DNA from 2 places in the Pseudomonas sp. RA_35y_Pfl2_P32 genome. Region 2 is predicted to be linked to the other one. Evidence: predicted binding sites of a transcription regulator. Region 2 holds the regulator's gene; the other holds the start of a gene.
What was found. Region 2 encodes sigma-54, which starts transcription at its own class of promoters, with help from an activator protein. Its sites were predicted from a motif close to ANTGGCATNNANNTTGCTNT; they were not measured.
Positions count from the first base shown of each region.

Region 1: flgB (flagellar basal body rod protein FlgB) is a predicted target of sigma-54. The motif match lies at 4,010-4,029, and genes of this name have one in related genera.

Region 1 is NZ_CAXAQF010000032.1:6,440-14,043, forward strand. Features, by position in the region: gene AACY45_RS24955 (flagella synthesis protein FlgN) at 1-463, opposite strand, end outside; gene flgM (flagellar biosynthesis anti-sigma factor FlgM) at 512-838, opposite strand; gene flgA (flagellar basal body P-ring formation chaperone FlgA) at 991-1,752, opposite strand; gene AACY45_RS24970 (chemotaxis protein CheV) at 1,834-2,766, shown strand; gene cheR (protein-glutamate O-methyltransferase CheR) at 2,813-3,640, shown strand; gene flgB (flagellar basal body rod protein FlgB) at 4,071-4,478, shown strand; gene flgC (flagellar basal body rod protein FlgC) at 4,482-4,925, shown strand; gene flgD (flagellar hook assembly protein FlgD) at 4,941-5,666, shown strand; gene flgE (flagellar hook protein FlgE) at 5,698-7,050, shown strand; gene AACY45_RS25000 (M48 family metalloprotease) at 7,121-7,604, opposite strand, start outside.
Region 2 is NZ_CAXAQF010000010.1:164,999-172,602, forward strand. Features, by position in the region: gene lptC (LPS export ABC transporter periplasmic protein LptC) at 1-71, shown strand, start outside; gene lptA (lipopolysaccharide transport periplasmic protein LptA) at 58-606, shown strand; gene lptB (LPS export ABC transporter ATP-binding protein) at 606-1,331, shown strand; gene AACY45_RS12370 (RNA polymerase factor sigma-54) at 1,514-3,007, shown strand; gene hpf (ribosome hibernation-promoting factor, HPF/YfiA family) at 3,114-3,422, shown strand; gene ptsN (PTS IIA-like nitrogen regulatory protein PtsN) at 3,435-3,899, shown strand; gene rapZ (RNase adapter RapZ) at 3,902-4,759, shown strand; gene AACY45_RS12390 (HPr family phosphocarrier protein) at 4,775-5,047, shown strand; gene AACY45_RS12395 (ZIP family metal transporter) at 5,095-5,991, opposite strand; gene AACY45_RS12400 (superoxide dismutase) at 6,023-6,634, opposite strand; gene AACY45_RS12405 (hypothetical protein) at 6,636-7,073, opposite strand; gene AACY45_RS12410 (class II fumarate hydratase) at 7,101-7,604, opposite strand, start outside.

The DNA.
Region 1 (7,604 bases), on a different contig from region 2:
CCTGGCTGAGTGGGCGCGGCTTCACGAGCATGGCGGTTGAGCCGCGAGCGTCATAAAGGGTGGGGGACTCGCCGCCATTGAGAATTCTCAACTGATGGGCGGTGGAGGCTTGTTGCACCTGGATCGAGCGACCGTTGTGCGCGTTGGCGCTCTGGCACTCGTTAAGCAGATGATTAAGCGCTTCGCTCTGGGCCAGCAGTTGCGCGCCAAGACTGGACTGGGCGGCAAGCTGTTGCAGGCCACTGCTGTCGGTCGGCAGGTTGAGGCTGGCGAGTATTTCGCTGCGTCGGCGACCATGCTGGTCGAGCAGGACGATCAGGCCTTGCTTGCTGGCCAGGATCTGCTCCAGCCGTTGCATGTCGCGACCGTGCAGCGCCAGGGATTCTTGCCCCAGCAAATCGAGCAACTGTTGAGCTGGCTCAAGGTCGTCGGTGATCAGTTGCAGTAGATTGTTATCGTGCATGGCTGGCCTTGGGTTTTAAGCGTCCAAAAGCCTGGCGCAAGCCTGGGGCTAGCGCTGGGCTTCGAAGTTGAGCAGTTTGCTGGCGACGCGGTTGCTGTCGACTTTATAGCTGCCATCGGCAATCGCGGCCTTCAACTCGGCCACACGGGCTTTGTCGACTGCGGGCTGATCGCGCAGCGTGTCGCTGATCTTCTGCAACTGCTGGGCCTCGTTGCTGAAGTGGACCGATTCCCCACTCTGGCTGGTCGCGACCTGTTGGGACTGGGTCGACAGCGGCGCGGTTTGAGCGGCGTCAGCAGATTCCTGGTTGGCGCTGGTGCGCGTGCTGCTGGTGAGCGTGGGGGAGCTGTTCAAACGGCTGAAATCGATAACCATGATGCAAAAAACCTCTGGGAATTTGGACGCTTGCCATGTTTTCGGCCAAATCGCGAAAAACTTTAGGCTCATTTCTCGATGAGCACGGGCGCGTCGGCATTTGCCCTGCGTGAGGCACAGTTTAGGGAGTGGCTCGCAGCTGCGCCAGTTATCTACATGGCCACTTCCACCTGGCCGGGGGCTATGACCTGGGCCTTGATCACCCGCTGGGAGTTCAGGTTCTTGACCCGAATCTGTTGATTCATACCGCCATTGGCCAGGGCTTCCCCGGGCATTCGCACGCTGAGGGTACCACTGCGGGCCGTGATCACCACATGGTCGCCCTTGCGCACCACTTCGGCCTGCTCCAGGTGCACCAGGGTAATGACCTGGTCATTGACCATTGGTCGGACAATTTTTTGCCCAATTGCCTGGTCGACGCTGGTCAGGTACCCCTGGTTGATCAAGCTGATGTCGCGTTCACGCAGGATCACATCCGCCGGCTCGATGATTCCAGCACGCTTGAGCGGGCGAGTGCTGGTCACCACCTCACGGAACAGCCGGACTTGCGCGGGCACGAACACGGTCCAGGGCGAGGCGCCGTCGCAACGAACCTTCACCGTCACCCGGCCCACCGGCTTGGCCGGGCTCTCCAGGGAGGCTGTCAATTCCTTGTCGCAGGTGGGCAGGCGCAGGCGGGGATCGAGTTGCTTGACCTCGATCTCATAACGGCCTTCGGTTTGGCTGGACGCCAGATAGTCTTCAACAGTGAATTCAAGAAAGCCCTGAGTGACGCCGATAAGTAGATCAGGCAAGGTAAGCGGATCTGCAAGGGCAGGGCTGCCAGCGTTGAACAGGCACGCCGTCGCAGCCGCGCCGAGCAATCGGCGGCAGGTTGAAGTCAGGCGTCGGAAAAATGTCGTGTTCGCGTTCATAGCGGTTAAAAAGCAAGCGCCGTGCCGTTTAGTGATGAATGTGCGTCGCAACACACTTAGCGTTGGTGTAGGGGGCTGGGCATGGCTGGAGTAATGGATTCGGTAAACCAGCGCACACAACTGGTAGGGCAGAATCGCCTGGAGCTGTTGTTGTTCCGTCTCGACGGTCCGCAGCTCTATGGCATCAATGTGTTCAAGGTTCGGGAAGTGCTGCAATGCCCGAAATTGACCCTGATGCCCAAATCCAATCCTGTCGTGTGCGGTGTGGCAAGTATTCGGGGCGCAACCATTCCGATCATGGACCTGGCAATGGCCACGGGGGCGGGCGGGTTGCAGGACCAGAGCAATCCCTTTGTGATCATCACCGAGTACAACACCAAGACCCAAGGGTTCCTGGTGCGCTCGGTCGAGCGGATCGTCAACATGAACTGGGAGGAGATCCATCCGCCACCCAAGGGCACGGGCCACGATCACTACCTGACGGCGGTGACACGGGTCGATAATCAGTTGGTGGAAATCATCGACGTCGAGAAGGTCCTGGCCGAAGTGGCACCGGCACCGGAAGCGATTTCCGCCGGGGTGGTGGATGACGAGACGCAACACAAGGCGCTGTCGTTGCGGGTGCTGACGGTCGATGATTCGTCGGTGGCACGTAAACAGGTTTCCCGTTGCCTGCAGACGGTGGGGGTCGAGGTCGTGGCGTTAAACGACGGCCGGCAGGCGCTGGACTATCTGCGCAAGCTGGTGGAGGAGGGCAAGAAGCCGGAAGAGGAATTCCTGATGATGATTTCCGACATCGAGATGCCGGAAATGGATGGCTACACCCTCACGGCCGAGATCCGCAACGACCCGCGCATGCAAAAGCTGCACATCATCCTGCATACTTCGTTGTCAGGCGTGTTCAATCAGGCGATGGTCAAGAAAGTCGGTGCCGATGACTTCCTGGCCAAGTTCCGTCCTGATGACCTGGCATCCCGGGTAGTCGACCGGATCAAAGCAGCAGATATCAGCTAGGTGGCCTTTGCCCCTGGCGATCAACACGATTTTAGAGGCGGCATCTTTGTCTACGGGTAATTTGGATTTCGAACAGTTCCGGGTCTTCCTGGAAAAAGCCTGTGGCATTTTGCTCGGTGAAAACAAACAGTATCTGGTCTCGAGCCGTCTCAACAAACTGATGGAACAGCAAGGCATCAAGTCGTTGGGTGAACTGGTCCAGCGCATCCAGGTCCAGCCGCGCGGTGGTTTGCGTGAGATGGTCGTGGACGCGATGACCACCAACGAAACCCTCTGGTTTCGTGATACTTATCCGTTTGAAGTGTTGAAGAACAAGGTCTTGCCCGACGCGATCAAGGCCAGTCCCGGCCAGCGTCTGCGGATCTGGTCGGCGGCCTGTTCGTCGGGGCAGGAACCCTATTCGCTGTCGATGTCGATCGACGAGTTCGAGCGGACCAACATGGGCCAGTTGCGGATGGGGGTGCAGATTGTCGCCACCGACCTTTCCGGGACCATGCTGACCAACTGCAAGTCCGGCGAGTATGACAGCCTGGCGATTGGCCGCGGTCTATCGCCTGAGCGCCTGCAACGTTACTTCGACCCGAAAGGGCCGGGGCGCTGGGCGGTCAAGGCACCGATCAAGAGCCGGGTGGAGTTCCGCGCGTTCAACCTGCTGGACAGCTACGCCGGCCTGGGCAAGTTCGACATCGTGTTCTGCCGCAACGTGTTGATCTACTTCTCTGCTGAAGTGAAGAAGGACATCCTGTTGCGCATTCACAGTACGCTCAAGCCGGGTGGGTACCTGTTCCTCGGTGCGTCCGAAGCCCTCAACGGCCTGCCGGATCATTACCAGATGGTCCAGTGCAGTCCGGGGATCATCTACCAGGCTAAGTGATGGTCAGGTGGCAAAAAAGCGGGAGTCCTCAGAGGCTAATGCCGATCAGTTAAGGAGAAACGCCCCCCCCTATGTGGGAGCGAGCTTGCTCGCGATGGACGTGAACGATAACGCGTAAATGAATAAATACGCGGCGCTTTCAAGTCCATCGCGAGCAAGCTCGCTCCCACAATAGACGGCGTCGCTTAACTGATCAGCATTAGTCCTCAGAGGCTCCCGTTTTTTATCGTGCTGCACAATCCTTGTAGCAAGCCTGTCGAGCCGCCCAGGGCGGCAGAAAAGCGGCAGGTGCCGGAAGACGCTTGCCGCTTTTCTGGCATTGCCGCCTTGCCGCTGTCGGCCAGGGCCCCTGTTTGCGGGGGCGGGCAAGCTGGCACGGGGCTTGCTTTGAACCTGTTACGAAAAATCAGGTCACCCAAAGGTTTCCGACATGAGCATCAGCTTCGATAAAGCGCTCGGTATCCACCAACAAGCCCTCAGCTTCCGCGCCCAGCGTGCCGAAGTGCTGGCCAATAACATCACCAACGCCGACACGCCGAACTACAAGGCGCGGGATCTGGATTTCTCCGCGGTCCTGGCCGCCCAGGCCGACAAGAGCAAGAACGGCAGCTTCGCCTTGAACAAGACCAACAGCCGTCATATCGAAGCCCAGGGCCTGAGCAGTGGCGACGAGTCGTTGCTGTACCGCACGCCGATGCAACCGTCGATCGACCAGAACACCGTGGACGCCCAACTGGAACAGGCCAACTACGCCGAGAACTCGGTGAACTTCCAGGCCAGCTTCACCTTGCTCAATAGCAAATTCAAAGGGCTGGTAGCAGCCCTGCGCGGAGAGTAATCCATGTCCCTGTCCAGTGTTTTTAATATTGCCGGTAGTGGCATGAGTGCCCAGACCACGCGCCTCAACACCGTGGCCAGTAACATCGCCAACGCCGAGACCGTCTCGTCGAGCATCGACCAGACCTACCGCGCCCGGCACCCGGTGTTTGCCACCCTGTTCCAGGGCGGCCAGTCGGGCGGTGGTGACTCGTTGTTCCAGAACCAGGATGCGGCCGGCCAGGGCGTGCAAGTGCTGGGCGTGGTCGAGGACCAGAGCAATCTGGAAGCCCGTTACTTGCCGAACCATCCAGCAGCTGACCCCAAGGGATACGTCTACTACCCCAACGTCAACGTGGTTGAAGAAATGGCCGACATGATTTCCGCCAGCCGTTCGTTCCAGACCAACGCGGAAATGATGAACACCGCCAAGACCATGATGCAGAAGGTCCTGACCCTCGGTCAGTGATAAGGGGCAGCTTTGATGAGTGTTACCGATTCCACCAGTGGCCTGAGTCTCAACGACATTCTTGCGAACTCCAAGACCACCGTCAGCAACACCAGCAATGATGGCCTGGCCGCCGCTGCCGGCAGCAAGACCGGCAAGAACGAGCTGGGCAAGGACGCGTTCCTGCAACTGCTGGTGACCCAGCTGAAGAACCAGAACCCCCTCGACCCGCAGGACAACAGCGAGTTCGTCGCCCAACTGGCGCAGTTCAGCAGCCTGGAAGGCATCACCACCCTGAACTCCTCGGTCAACAACATCTCGAGCTCGTTCAAATCGTCCCAGGCCCTGCAGGCGTCGTCGCTGGTGGGCCGTTCGGTGGTGGTACAAACCGGTTCGGCCTATGTCGACAGCACTAAGAGCATGACCGGCTCGGTGGTCATCCCGGCCTCGGTGGCCGGCACCACGGTGACCATCAGCGACAAGGACGGCAAGGCGGTGAAAACCATCGAGCTGGGCAGCCAGGCCCAGGGCAACGCCAGTTTCGTCTGGGACGGCACCAACACGGCGGGCGAGAAAGTCGACCCGGGTACCTACACCTTCAAGGCCAGTGCGCAGATCGACGGCAAGGCCACTGACCTGATCACCTACCTGCCGGCGACCGTCAACAGCGTGACCCTGAGCCAGACCGGCGGCGAGATGATGCTGAACCTCGCCAACATGGGCTCCATCGCCCTGTCCAAAGTACAGACCATTGGTCTATAGAGCCGGCTAGCGCGGCAACAAGGAGTGGAATATGTCTTTTAATATCGGCCTTAGCGGTCTCTATGCGGCCAACAAACAACTGGACGTTACCGGCAACAACATTGCCAACGTCGCCACCACCGGCTTCAAATCTTCCCGCGTGGAGTTCGAAGACGTGTACGCGGCAAGCAAGCTGGGTAACGGCAACAAGTCCATCGGCAGTGGCGTGAGCCTGGCCAACGTGTCCCAGCAATTTCGCCAGGGTGATGTGACCAACACCGGTAACGTGCTGGACATGGCCATCCGCGGTTCGGGCTTCTTCGTGCTCAATGACGGCGGTTCGCTGACCTACACCCGCGCCGGGACCTTCAACGTCGACAAGGACGGCTTCATCACCAACAGTGCCGGCACCGCGCGCTTGCAAGGTTATGCGGTCGATGAAAACGGCAAGATCCTCAAGGATGTGATCGGCGACCTGAAAATCGACCAGGCGAACCTGCAGCCGAAAACCACCGGCAACATTTCCTCGAGTATCAACCTGAACTCCAGCAAGCCGATCATCGATCCGGCAGTCACCCCGTTCGACCCGACCAAGATCGGCACTTACACCGACATGTTCACCACCCCGATCTACGACAGCCAGGGTAACCAGCACAACCTGGACCAGTACGTGGTCAAGACCGGCGCCAACACCTGGCAGACCTACACCCTGGTAGGGGGGCGCAACCCGGACGGCTCGGCCTTCGTACCGGCCGGCCTGGGTTCGCCACCGGCAACGCCGAGCAACCAGGCGGCCATGACCATGAACTTCGGTTCCGACGGCAAGCTGCTGGACATCGACGCGCCAGCCAGTGGCAGCCCCTACACCGTCAGCGGCAACTCCATTGTCATGGGCGCGGACGTCTGGACGCCGGGCACAGTCAAGGATGGCGTGTGGACGGCCAACGGCGCCGTGGGCAATGCCACCGGCGTCACCAACGACCTGGCCCTGACCACCCAGTACAACTCGGCAACCATCCGCAACCTGCCGACCCAGGACGGCTACGCCACCGGCCAGATCACCAACCTGACCATCGACGGTACCGGTACGCTGTTCGCCAACTTCAGCAACAGCAAGTCCAAGGCGATCGGCCAGGTCACCCTGGCCAGCTTCAACAACGAGCAGGGCCTGCAGGCCGCCGGTGGCACCAGCTGGAAGGAGACCTACCTGTCCGGTTTTGCCGCGTACGACGCCGGCCAGACAGGCACCCTGGGTTCAGTGGTGTCCAACTCGCTGGAAGACTCCAACGTCAACCTGACCAACGAGCTGGTGGACTTGATCAAGGGCCAGAGTAACTACCAGGCCAACGCCAAGACTATCTCCACCCAGAGCACCATCATGCAGACCATCATTCAGATGGCCTGATGCCGGTGGGTTAAGCCTGCGGTACAAAAAAGCCCCTCATCGAGGGGCTTTTTCGTGGGGGCGAGACGCGTCAGCCCATCATGTCCTTGATCATCCGCTCCTGTTCCATGAGCTCGCGTTGCCGGGCATCGATCCGTGACGACAGCGGGAAGTTGCTGCCGGCGCGCCGCTTGGCGAAGTCCAGTTGCTGAATGGCCTGGCGGTAGTCGCCCACCAGCGCGAAATACTCGGCGCGCGCCTGGTGCAGCCCAATGATGTTGCCGGACAGGCCGCGGGTTTCGGCGACCATGTACCAGACATCCGGATCGTCCGGGCGGGTCTTGAGCAGGGCTTCCAGGGCTTTTTCGGCCTCGGCTGGGCGATTCTGCTTGAGCAGCAGGTCAACCCGGACCTGATTGAGCGGGTAGTTGCCCGGGAACTGACTGAGCATCCGGTCGACCCGGCTTTGCGCATCGGGCAGGCGGTTGCTGGCCATGTCCAGGTCGACCTGGGCCAGGTTGTAGATGATTTCATTGGGCGCCTTGGCCAGTAGCGGCTTCAGGCTCTCGCGGGCA
Region 2 (7,604 bases):
TGAAGGCGTATTTGAAAGAAAGCAGGATACACCTGCTATCGAACGTAAGAGGACAGTATGAGGCTCGTTAAAACCCTCCCTATTTTGCTCAGTCTGGGCGCAGCACTGGGAAGCGCGAGCGCCTGGGCCCTGCCGACCGATAGAGATCAACCTATCCGCATCCAGGCCGACGACGCCCAACTGGACGACAAGAACGGTATCGCCACCTACAAGGGCGACGTGATCATCACCCAGGGCTCGATGAAGGTCACCGGCAACACCGTGACCATCACCCGCACAGCGGCTGGCGATATCGACGTCGTAACCTCGGTCGGCAACCTGGCCTACTTCGAGCAGATGCAAACCGTGGGCGACACCAAGCCTGTGCAGGGCTACGGGGTGACCATTCAGTACCACGCCTCGCAAGACCGCGTCGTGCTGATCGATCGGGCCAAAGTCATCGACAAGGACAACAACATTACCCTGGGCGAGAAAATCGTCTACGACACCAACAAAAAGCTCGCCAGCGCCGGTCGCGCCACGGGCAGCAAGGTCACTGAGCAACGTCCGCGGATCGACATGGTCATCCAGCCGAAAAAGAAAACTGACGAGCAAAAGGCCCAGTAATGGCAACTCTGAAAGCCCAGCACCTGGCCAAGAGCTACAAGAGCCGTCAGGTCGTGCGTGACGTCAGCCTGTCCATCGACAGCGGCCAGATCGTCGGCCTGCTTGGCCCCAACGGTGCCGGCAAGACCACCTGCTTCTACATGATCGTCGGCCTGGTGCAGGCCGACCAGGGTCGCGTACTGATCGACGACCTGGACGTCAGCCACCAGCCCATGCACGGTCGCGCGCGGGCAGGTATCGGCTATCTTCCACAAGAAGCGTCGATCTTCCGCAAACTGTCGGTTGCCGACAACATCATGGCCATCCTCGAAACCCGCAAGGAACTCGACAAGGCTGGTCGGCGCCAGGAACTCGAAAGCCTGCTGCAGGAGTTCCACATCAACCATATCCGCGACAACCTGGGCATGAGCCTTTCCGGTGGCGAACGACGCCGCGTGGAAATTGCCCGCGCCCTGGCTACCGCGCCGAAATTCATCCTGCTCGACGAACCTTTCGCTGGCGTGGACCCGATTTCGGTCGGCGACATCAAGCAGATCATCCATCACCTCAAGGCCAAGGGCATTGGCGTGCTGATCACGGACCACAACGTGCGTGAAACCCTGGACATCTGCGAGACCGCCTATATCGTGAACGATGGTCAACTGATCGCTGAAGGTGACGCTGAAACCATCCTGGCCAACGAACTGGTCAAGGAAGTGTACCTGGGCCACGAGTTCCGCCTATAAGCTGCGAGGCGTCTAGCCTGCTGGCAGAGCGCATTGTCAATGAAAGCCTTAATATTTTTATTGTCATGACGCTCTAGGCAAACACTTCAGTTTCAGGCATATAATTTGCTTAAGTTTGGCGCCCCGGCGCCCTGTAGTGGATGGCGCACGTGCGCCGGCGAATAAGGTGTTAAGCCCCAGCCATGAAACCATCGCTAGTCTTGAGAATGGGCCAGCAGCTGACGATGACACCGCAGCTGCAACAGGCCATCCGCCTGCTCCAATTGTCGACCCTGGACCTGCAACAGGAAATCCAGGAAGCCTTGGAGTCAAATCCAATGCTCGAACGCCAGGAAGAAGGCGACGACTTCGATAACGCCGACCCCATGGCGGACAACATCGAGCACAAACCCAACACCGACGTCCAGGAACCCTCCTACCAGGAAACCGCCCCCACGGTGGATAACCTCGAGGAAGGTGAATGGAACGAGCGCATTCCCAACGAACTACCGGTCGATACGGCCTGGGAAGACGTCTACCAGACCAGCGCCAGCAGTCTGCCCAGCAACGATGACGACGAGTGGGACTTCACCACCCGCACCTCCGCCGGCGAAAGCCTGCAGAGCCACCTGCTCTGGCAATTGAACCTGGCCCCGATGTCCGATACCGATCGCCTGATCGGCGTGACCCTGATCGACTGCATCAACAACCAGGGCTACCTGGACGAAACCCTCGAGGAGATCCTCGAGGCATTCGACCCGGAACTGGACATCGAGCTGGACGAAATCGAAGCCGTCCTGCACCGCATCCAGCAATTCGAGCCCGCCGGCATCGGCGCCCGCAACCTGGGCGAGTGCCTGTTGCTGCAATTGCGCCAACTGCCCGCCAAGACGCCTTGGCTGGCCGAGGCCAAGCGCCTGGTCAGCGATTACATCGACCTGCTCGGCAGCCGCGACTATAGCCAGTTGATGCGGCGCATGAAGCTCAAGGAAGACGAACTGCGCCAGGTGATCGAACTGGTCCAGAGCCTCAACCCGCGCCCCGGCTCGCAGATCGAGTCCAGCGAAGCCGAATACGTGGTGCCCGACGTGATCGTGCGCAAGGACAACGAGCGCTGGCTGGTGGAGCTGAACCAGGAGTCGGTACCGCGCTTGCGAGTCAACCCGCAGTACGCCGGTTTCGTCCGTCGCGCCGACACCAGCGCCGATAACACCTTCATGCGCAATCAACTGCAGGAGGCGCGCTGGTTCATCAAGAGCCTGCAAAGCCGCAATGAAACCCTGATGAAAGTCGCCACCCAGATCGTCGAGCACCAGCGCGGCTTTCTCGAATATGGCGACGAGGCGATGAAGCCGTTGGTCCTGCATGACATCGCCGAAGCGGTGGGCATGCACGAGTCGACGATTTCCCGGGTCACCACACAAAAGTTCATGCATACCCCGCGCGGTATCTATGAGCTGAAGTACTTTTTCTCCAGCCACGTCAGCACCTCTGAAGGCGGTGAATGCTCGTCCACGGCGATCCGCGCGATCATCAAAAAACTGGTTGCCGCGGAAAATCAGAAAAAGCCGTTGAGTGACAGCAAGATCGCTGGTTTACTGGAGGCACAAGGTATTCAGGTAGCCCGTCGTACCGTCGCCAAGTACCGTGAATCCCTCGGGATCGCGCCGTCGAGCGAACGCAAGCGATTGATGTAACGGGCCACGCCACCGCGTTCCAGGGTGTTTTCGAATTTTTCGCAGACACCCTAGTGGCAGGCAACTCGCCTGCCGCCTTATGCACTGGCAACGAAGGAGAAGCTGTATGCAAGTCAACATCAGTGGACACCAACTGGAAGTTACCGAACCTCTGCGCACCTACATCGGCGAAAAACTCGACCGGTTGGAGAGGCATTTCGACAAGATCACCAACGTGCAAGTCACGATGAACGTCGAGAAGCTGTTGCAGAAAATCGAAGCCACGCTGCATATCCCCGGCGGAGAAGTGGTCGCCAATGCCGAGCATACGGACATGTATGCCGCCATTGACCTGCTGACCGACAAGCTGGACCGTCAACTTAAAAAGCATAAGGAAAAGACCCAGAGCCTCCTCCAGGGCGCGACCGGTCGTTAACACCCCCATCCCATGATCCGACTTGAAAGCATCCTGACCCCCGGCCGTTCTTTGGTGAACGTGCCGGGCGGCAGTAAAAAACGCGCCCTCGAACAAATTGCCAACCTGATCGCCCGGGAAGTCCCGGATCTGGAGATGCAAGATGTCTTCGAGAGCCTGATCGCCCGTGAAAAACTCGGCTCGACCGGTTTTGGCAACGGCATCGCCATTCCTCACTGCCGTCTCAAAGGCTGCGAGTCGCCCATCAGCGCCTTGATGCACCTGGACGCACCTATTGATTTCGACGCCATCGACGGCGCCCCAGTCGACCTGCTGTTTGTTCTGCTGGTCCCACAGGCCGCCACCGATGCCCACCTGGAGCTGCTGCGCCAGATCGCCAGCATGCTGGATCGCAAGGAAGTACGCGACCGCCTGCGCAGCGCCAACAGCAGTGAAGCCCTGTACCAGGTCGTCCTGGACGAGCAAAACGGTCACTAATCATGCGCTTGATCATCGTCAGCGGCCGCTCCGGCTCCGGTAAAAGCACGGCCCTCAATGTACTGGAGGACAACGGCTACTACTGCATCGACAACCTGCCCGCCGGGCTGCTGCCGGAGTTGGCCGAACGCGCCCTGATTCACAACGAGCTGGTCCAGCCGTTGGTGGCCGTGTCGATCGATGCGCGCAACCTGCCGAGCCATTTGTCACGCTTCCCTGAATTGCTCGAAGAAGTGCGCAGCCGCCACATCCAATGTGATGTGCTGTTCCTCGATGCCGATGAAGAAACCCTGCTCAAGCGCTTCTCGGAAACCCGTCGACGCCACCCGCTGAGTAGCTCGCAGCGCTCGCTGGCCGAAGCCATCAAGGACGAGGCCAGCCTGCTGGAGCCGATTGCCGACCTGGCCGACCTCAAGCTCAACACCACCGATCTGAACCTCTACCAGTTGCGTGACACCATCAAGTTGCGCCTGCTCAATCAACCGGAGCCGGGTACGGCATTCCTGGTCGAGTCGTTCGGCTTCAAGCGCGGCATGCCCGTGGATGCCGACCTGGTATTCGATGTGCGCTGCCTGCCCAATCCTTACTGGAAGCCAGAGCTGCGCGCCCAATCCGGTCTGGACCAGCCGGTTGCCGAGTACCTGGCCGCTCAGCCGGATGTCGAAGAAATGTTTGATGACATCTCCAGCTACCTGCTCAAATGGCTGCCGCGCTTTGCCGCCAGTAACCGGGCCTACGTCACCATTGCCATAGGCTGCACAGGCGGGCATCACCGCTCCGTCTACCTGACTGAACGCCTGGGCCAGGTCCTGCAAAAATCCCTGAAGAACGTCCAGGTTCGCCACCGCGACCTTAGCTAAAGGATTCACACCGCGATGCCTGCTCTGGAAATTGAAATCATCAACAAACTGGGCCTGCACGCCCGCGCTTCAGCCAAGTTCGTCGGCGTAGCAGGTCAGTACCCTTGCCAGATCCGTGCAGGACGCACCCCGGAGTCGATGGTCGACGGCAAGAGCATCATGGCCATGATGATGCTGGCCGCAGGTAAAGGCACCCGCATCCACCTGAGCACCGAAGGCGAGCAGGGACAGGAAGCGCTGGACGCACTGGCGGCACTGATCAACAACTACTTCGACGAAGGCGAATAAGCGTGTAGCCGCTACCTATCCACAACGCCACAACGCCTGCCCCCCCCCTACCCCAACGCCGTATCCATCACCATCATCAGGCAAAACCCGATCAGCAAGCCCAGACTGGCGAGTTTCTCGTGGCCATTGCGGCGCGATTCGGGGATCACCTCATGAGTCACCACCAGCAGCATTGCCCCTGCGGCCAGGGCCAGGCCCAACGGCAGGACGACCTCCGCCAGGCTCACCAGCCAGGCACACAGCAGCGCAAACACAGGCTCGACCAGCCCTGATGCGGCGCCGATCAGGAAGGCCTTGAGCCGCGACATCCCGGCCCCGGCCAGCACCAACGCGATTACCAGCCCTTCCGGCACATCCTGCAAGGCAATGCCCATGGCCAGGCTGTCTGCGTCCGCCATGCCACCACCGGCCGAGACTCCCACCGCCATGCCTTCAGGAATGTTGTGGGCAATGATGGCGAACACGAACAACCAGATGCGGGGCGGGATGACCGGGCGCTCCTGGGTGCCCACCAGCATCTCGGGAGTAGCACCGGACATCTGCCGATCCACCACAAACAGCCCGAACGCCCCCAGCATGATGCCGCAGCAGATCAGGCCGCCGGCGGCCCAGGGTGACAGCCCCAGGCTTTCAGCGGCGGCGATTCCCGGCACGATCAGCGAAAAGGCCGTCGCCGCCAGCATCACCCCGGCGCCAAATCCCAGCAAGGTATCACTGAGCGCCACCGGCATCCGCCTGATCACCAGCACCGGCACCGCGCCCAGGGCCGTGCCCAGCGCGCAGATTGCCCCGCCCTGCAGGGCACGCATCAACTTGGGTTCGAGGTCAAGCCACGCCAGGCCATGGACGACCAGCAAGGCAGTCCCTGCCAGCAACAGGAGCGAGCCCAGCGCATAACGAAACATTCGCCCACTGCTGCTGATCGTCAGTGTTTCAGTGCCCATAAGTGGCCTTAGATCTTTATATAGGGAGGGCTCAAGCCAGCGCAGCCTGGTAACGCTGCGCCACTTCCGGCCAATGGATCACGTTGTAAAACGCATTGATGTATTCCGGGCGACGGTTCTGATAGCGCAGGTAATAGGCGTGCTCCCAGACATCCAGACCGAGGATTGGCGTATTGCCACTCATCAATGGACTGTCCTGGTTACCGCTGCTTTCCACCACCAGGGTCTTTTGCGGGGTGACACTCAACCACGCCCAGCCACTGCCGAAACGGCTCAGCGCAGCCTTGGTGAAGGCCTCCTTGAAACGGTCGAAACCACCCAATTGAGCATCGATCGCCTTGGCCAGCTCGCCTGCTGGCAGACCACCCCCGTTGGGCACCATGACCGCCCAGAACAATGAATGGTTGGCATGCCCGCCCCCCTGATTGATCACCGCGGCGCGCAGCTTTTCCGGCAATTGCTGGACACTGGCCACCAGGCGCTCCACCGGCCACTCGGCAAACTCGGTACCCTCCACTGCGGCATTGAGGTTGTTGATGTAGGTCTGGTGATGCTTGGTGTAGTGAATCTCCATGGTCTGCGCATCGATATGCGGTTCCAGGGCATCGTAGGCGTAAGGCAGGGCCGGCAAGGTAAAGGCCATTTTAATGAGCTCCATAATGAGCGCGCGCGGCATTGGGCTGCGCGGCGGTGTCGATGTGCAGCAAGCGGTGAGTACGTGGATATTCGCCGTACTCGCCGATGAACGTGAGCAGCTCGACATAGGTCTTGCTGCTTTGACGCAGTGCCGCCTCACGCAAGGCCGGCGCCTGCCGCGGGTCCTGCAGGGTCTGCAACAGCAATTGATGGATGGCGCACAGGTATTCGGCGCTTTCCTCCGGCTGGTTCAGGCGCAAGTGCAGGTCGGCAAGGTTGTGATGGGAGATCACGCAGGCGGCGACCGCTTCGTCCGCGTCCGCCCAACGAGCGAACAGCACCTGCGCCAGGGCCAGGGCCTGCAGATAGGCTTCGCGAGCATCGACCAACTCGCCCAGCATGAAGCAGCGGTTGGCCCTTTCGATCGTGCGTTTCCAATGCTCCATGGTGAGCCTCCTATGCGGTGACAGTGATTACACGCCGCCTGCGGTGAGCTTTTCCGGATTGAGCAGCTCTTCCAGTTGGCTTCGCGACAGGTCAGTGTGTTCAAGGGCTACATCGATCACCGGGCGACCTTGCTGGTAAGCGGTCTTGGCGATTTCGGCGGCCTTCTGGTAACCAATGATCGGGTTGAGCGCAGTGACCAGGATCGGATTGCGCGACAGGGCTTCCTTGAGCTTGGCCTCGTTGACCTTGAAGCTGGTTATCGCCTTGTCCGCCAGCAGGCGACTGGAGTTGGCCAACAGCTCGATGCTGCTCAGCAGGTTCTGGGCAATGATCGGCAGCATCACGTTCAGTTCAAAGTTGCCCGACTGCCCGGCCACCGTGATCACGCTGTCATTGCCGATCACCTGCGCGGCCACCATCGCGGTCGCCTCCGGAATCACCGGATTGACTTTGCCGGGCATGATCGATGAACCCGGCTGCAACCCTTCGAGCTCGATTTCACCGAGACCGGCCAACGGGCCCGAGTTCAT